Regions from separate parts of the Ruegeria sp. CDSB117 genome, predicted to be linked through region 1. Evidence: riboswitches for the same ligand, from Rfam matches in the RefSeq annotation. Region 1 holds a riboswitch; the other holds the start of a gene.

The links. Region 1 has a riboswitch for thiamine pyrophosphate ahead of thiB (thiamine ABC transporter substrate binding subunit). Riboswitches for the same ligand answer to the same signal wherever they lie in the genome.
Region 2: it holds a riboswitch for thiamine pyrophosphate, as region 1 does, so the genes downstream of both, thiD (bifunctional hydroxymethylpyrimidine kinase/phosphomethylpyrimidine kinase) here and thiB (thiamine ABC transporter substrate binding subunit) in region 1, are expected to answer to the same signal.

Annotation. Positions count from the first base shown of each region.
Region 1 is NZ_JBXWOS010000005.1:203,065-205,453, forward strand. It holds gene AC2FJC_RS08405 (ArsB/NhaD family transporter) at 1-1,336, shown strand, start outside; TPP riboswitch at 1,474-1,579, shown strand; gene thiB (thiamine ABC transporter substrate binding subunit) at 1,613-2,389, shown strand, end outside.
Region 2 is NZ_JBXWOS010000006.1:122,873-125,261, reverse strand. It holds gene dnaJ (molecular chaperone DnaJ) at 1-976, shown strand, start outside; TPP riboswitch at 1,106-1,211, shown strand; gene thiD (bifunctional hydroxymethylpyrimidine kinase/phosphomethylpyrimidine kinase) at 1,257-2,060, shown strand; gene AC2FJC_RS09065 (FAD-dependent oxidoreductase) at 2,057-2,389, shown strand, end outside.

The sequences.
Region 1 (2,389 bases):
GGCCGCTCTCTCTGTTCCACAACTATTGGGCATTGATCCGCTTTGGATCGCGACCGGAATTCTGATTTTGGTGTATGCGGTCCTGATCACCGAAAAGGTTAACCGCGCCATTCTGACGATGCTGGGCGCGTCCCTAATGGTCCTGTTTGGCATCATCAATCAGGAACAGGCCGTGGCGGGTGTGGACGCCAACACGCTGGCACTGCTTATCGGCATGATGGTCATTGTGGGGATCACCAGCAAATGCGGATTGTTCCAATACGTGGCGATCAAGGCTGCAAAAGCGGTGAAAGCCAACCCAACCGGCATCCTGATCATGCTGACGCTGATTACGGCGGTGTTCTCGGCCCTGCTGGACAACGTGACGACCGTTTTGCTGATCGCCCCGATTACACTGCTGATCACTGAAGCCCTGGAAACGCGTGTGTTCCCGTTCTTTGTCGCCGAGATCCTGGCCTCGAACGTGGGCGGAACAGCGACGCTGATCGGTGACCCGCCCAACATCATCATTGGCTCGGCCGCAGGACTTAGCTTCAACGATTTCGTGGTGAACCTGGCGCCTATCTCGGCCATATGTCTGGTTGTCCTGACCGGCATTATTTACCTTATGAACCGCAAGGAGCTGGCCCGCATTCCGAAATCGGCCAGCGATCGGATTATGGGGTTCAACGAATCCGAAGCGGTTACTGATGTTGTCTTGATGATCAAGTCTCTGGCCGTATTGGCTCTGGTTTTGCTGGGGTTCACGCTGGGGCACAGCTACGGCATTCAGCCCGGTACGTCAGCGTTGGCCGGTGCAGGCCTGTTGATGCTGCTGGCTTATGGCCATCAAAGCGGTGAAGAACAGTCAGAGTCGGTTCACCACATCTTTGGTGAAGTTGAATGGGTCACGATCTTTTTCTTCGGCGGGCTGTTCGTCATTGTCGCCGGTGTTGAACATGTTGGCCTCTTGGCGTTCTTCGGTGAAAAAGTGTTGGAGCTGACCCAAGGCGACATGATGTGGACCGCGTTCTTCATCTTCTGGGCCTCTGGCATCCTGTCGGCCATTCTGGACAACATCCCGTTTGTGGCAACGATGATCCCTCTGATCGAATCCACCGCGGATACATTTGGCGGCGAAGACGCGATTGAACCCTTGTGGTGGTCGCTGGCGCTTGGCGCCTGTCTGGGCGGCAACGGTACTCTGTTGGGGGCAAGCGCCAACCTTACGGTGGCTGCTTTTGCGGAAAAGGCCAAGCAGCCCATCGGCTTCATCGCCTTCGCCAAAATTGCATTCCCGATCATGATCCTCACCCTGATGATCGCGAACGTCTATATTTGGCTGTGTTACTTCTGACCTATGGCCCTTTGAACCAAACGTATTACAGGTTCAAAGGGCGTCCGACTCCGGACAGGTTTACTTGCCCGCATGCGACACGCACCGCGCTGAGGCACCGAATTTGGTTGTCTTTCTAGCCAATCCCCCCTAGTGACGGCCTCACCTCGGGGAGCACGGCCTGCCGCGCTGAGATGCTTATCAAGCGAACCCGTAGAACCTGAACCGGCTAGAACCGGCGGAGGGAAGGGTTTCGGTTTCATCCATCCTTGCCCTCTCGCCGCAATGGAGGATGACATGAAACATCTGCTAATTGCTGCGGGACTTCTGAGTGCAACTACGGCTATTGCCGCCGACAAGCCTCAGCTTACCGTTTACACCTATGACAGCTTTGTATCCGACTGGGGCCCCGGCCCGCAGGTCAAAGAAGCTTTTGAAGCGGTCTGCGACTGCGAGTTGAACCTTGTTGGTGTCGAAGATGGTGCCGCGCTGTTGTCGCGTGTCCGGCTTGAGGGTGAAAACTCTGACGCCGACGTCGTGCTTGGGCTGGATACCAACCTGATTGCGGCGGCCCGGGAAACCGGCCTGTTTGCGCCCAATTCCGTCTCTGCCGACTTCGCGCTGCCGATCGAATGGACCGATGACACGTTCACACCGTATGACTGGGGCTACTTCGCCTTCGTTCACAAAGCGGATGCGACAGCGCCTGCAAACTTCCGGGAACTGGCGGACAGCAACACCAAGATCATCATCCAGGACCCTCGCTCGTCCACGCCCGGTCTGGGCCTGCTGATGTGGGTCAAAGCGGCTTATGGTGACGAAGCACCCGAAATCTGGGCTGGTCTTTCCGACAACATCGTGACCGTTACCAAGGGTTGGTCCGAGGCATACGGCCTGTTCCTTGAGGGCGAGTCGGACATGGTTCTCAGCTACACAACATCTCCGGCCTATCACCTGATCGCCGAGGATGACGGCAGCAAAGCCGCGTCAGCTTTCGACGAAGGCAATTACTTGCAGGTCGAAGTCGCTGCAAAGCTGGCTGCAACAGATCAGGCCGATCTGGCGGATCAGTTT
Region 2 (2,389 bases), on a different contig from region 1:
CGAAAAAAAGGCCGCGTATGACCGTTTTGGTCATGCCGCGTTTGAAAACGGTATGGGCGGCGGTGGCCGTCCCGGCGGCGGATTTGGCGGACAGGGCGATTTCTCCAGTGCCTTCTCGGACGTGTTCGATGACCTGTTCGGCGATTTTATGGGTGGTCAGCGCGGTGCTACCGGGGGTGGTCGACGGGCCGCGCGCGGGTCAGACCTGCGTTACAACCTGCGTGTAAGCTTGGAAGAAGCATTCTCTGGCCTGCAAAAGACGATCAACGTGCCTGCTGCCGTGGCCTGCTCGGCCTGTGACGGCTCGGGTGCGGAAGGCGGGGTTGAGCCCACAACCTGCCCGACCTGTTCGGGCATGGGAAAAGTGCGGGCGCAACAGGGCTTTTTCACAGTTGAACGGTCGTGTCCGACTTGTTCGGGTCTGGGTCAAATTATCAAGAACCCCTGTAAATCATGCGGCGGCGCCGGGCGCGTCGAAAAAGAACGCGCGCTGTCGGTCAACATTCCAGCTGGTGTCGAAACCGGCACACGCATCCGTCTTGCGGGCGAAGGTGAGGCCGGGATGCGCGGTGGTCCTCCGGGCGACCTGTATATTTTTGTCGAAGTTTCGGACCACAAGCTGTTCGAGCGCGACAGCGTAAACCTGTATTGCCGCGTTCCGGTCAGCATGGCTAAGGCAGCGCTGGGCGGTTCGATCGAAGTGCCCACCATCGACGGTGGCCGTGGTCGCGTGCAAATTCCGGCTGGCAGTCAGTCAGGACGTCAGATGCGCTTGCGCAGCAAAGGCATGCCCGCCCTTCGCGGCGGTGGCGTTGGCGATATGTTCATCGAACTGGCCGTCGAAACCCCGGTCAATCTGACCAGCCGTCAAAAAGAGCTTCTGCGTGAGTTCGACGATCTGGGCGAAGATAACCATCCGGAATCAAAAAGCTTTTTCTCGTCAGTCAAGTCATTTTGGGACGGTATGAAGGGCTGAACCTGCACACCTGAACATCAAACAGAAGCCGGTCCGTTGAGGCCGGCTTTTGCATTTCATAAGTCCAGTTTGACCGTAATCTGCACCAAAATTGGCCCTTGATTCCCCCACCATCCCCTGAGAGTGTCGCCCCAACCGTTGGGGTGCCCTGTTTGGGGGCTGAGAGGCGTGAACGCGCTAACCCATCGAACCTGATCCGGGCAATACCGGCGTAGGGAACGGTCTTATAGTGCTTAGACGTTTTCCATGCCCGTTGCCCATTTTGAACTGGAGCAACGACATGGCACCCATTGCCTTAACAATCGCAGGATCTGACAGCGGCGGAGGGGCTGGAATTCAGGCTGACCTCAAGGCGATGTCCGCGCTTGGCGTTTACGGGGCCAGCGTGATTACCGCAGTGACGGCGCAGAATACTCGCGCAGTTACGGCGGTGCATGGCATCCCTCTGGACGTAATTGTAGCCCAGATCGAGGCTGTTCTGACCGACCTGGATGTTGGTGCGATCAAGATCGGAATGCTGGCGACCCCTCAGATCATCCGACGTGTCGCAGACAGTATCGCCGAATTTGATGGGCCGGTAGTTTTGGATCCGGTCATGATCGCGAAATCCGGCGATGCCTTGCTGGCAGAAGAGGCGGTGCAAACCCTGCGCGACGTATTGTTGCCACGCGCGACGGTGTTAACGCCAAACCTGCCCGAAGCAGCCTGCCTGCTGGGCTCTGAGTCTGCGGACAGCCTCGAACAGATGATCGCACAAGGGCAAGATCTGTGTGCACTTGGCGCTGGTGCGGTTCTGATGAAGGGCGGTCACGGCAAGGGTGACATCTGCCATGACATATTGATCTCACATTCGGGCGTGATTGCTCAGTTTCAAGCGCCGCGCCGACAGACCCGCAACACCCACGGAACCGGCTGCACCCTGTCCTCATCCATAGCGGCCGGGTTGGCTAAGGGCCTTTCGCTGCCCCAGGCCGTGGCGCAAGCACATGACTATCTGCAGGGCGCTATCGCTCAGGCCGATGCTTTGAACATCGGGCAAGGTCACGGGCCTGTTCATCACTTCCATCAGGTTTGGCCAGCGTGACCGTCTGGTCGATCATAGGCGCAGGTGTGGCCGGGTTGGCCGTTGCATCCGAACTTGTCGCGCGCGGGGCCAAGGTTCAGGTGTTTGATCCAGGCGGTGCACCGGGGCCGCATGGCTGCTCCTGGTGGGCGGGCGGAATGTTGGCACCTTGGTGCGAGTATGAAAACGCGGAGGAACCTGTCCTGCGTCTGGGGCAAATGGCAATCGACTGGTGGGCCAAGCGAACTCAGGTCCACAGGCGTGGCACACTGGTTGTTGCTAAAGCACGGGACCTGCCGGATCTACGTCGTTTCGCCCGACGAACGAAGGGATTTTCTGAAGTTGATGAC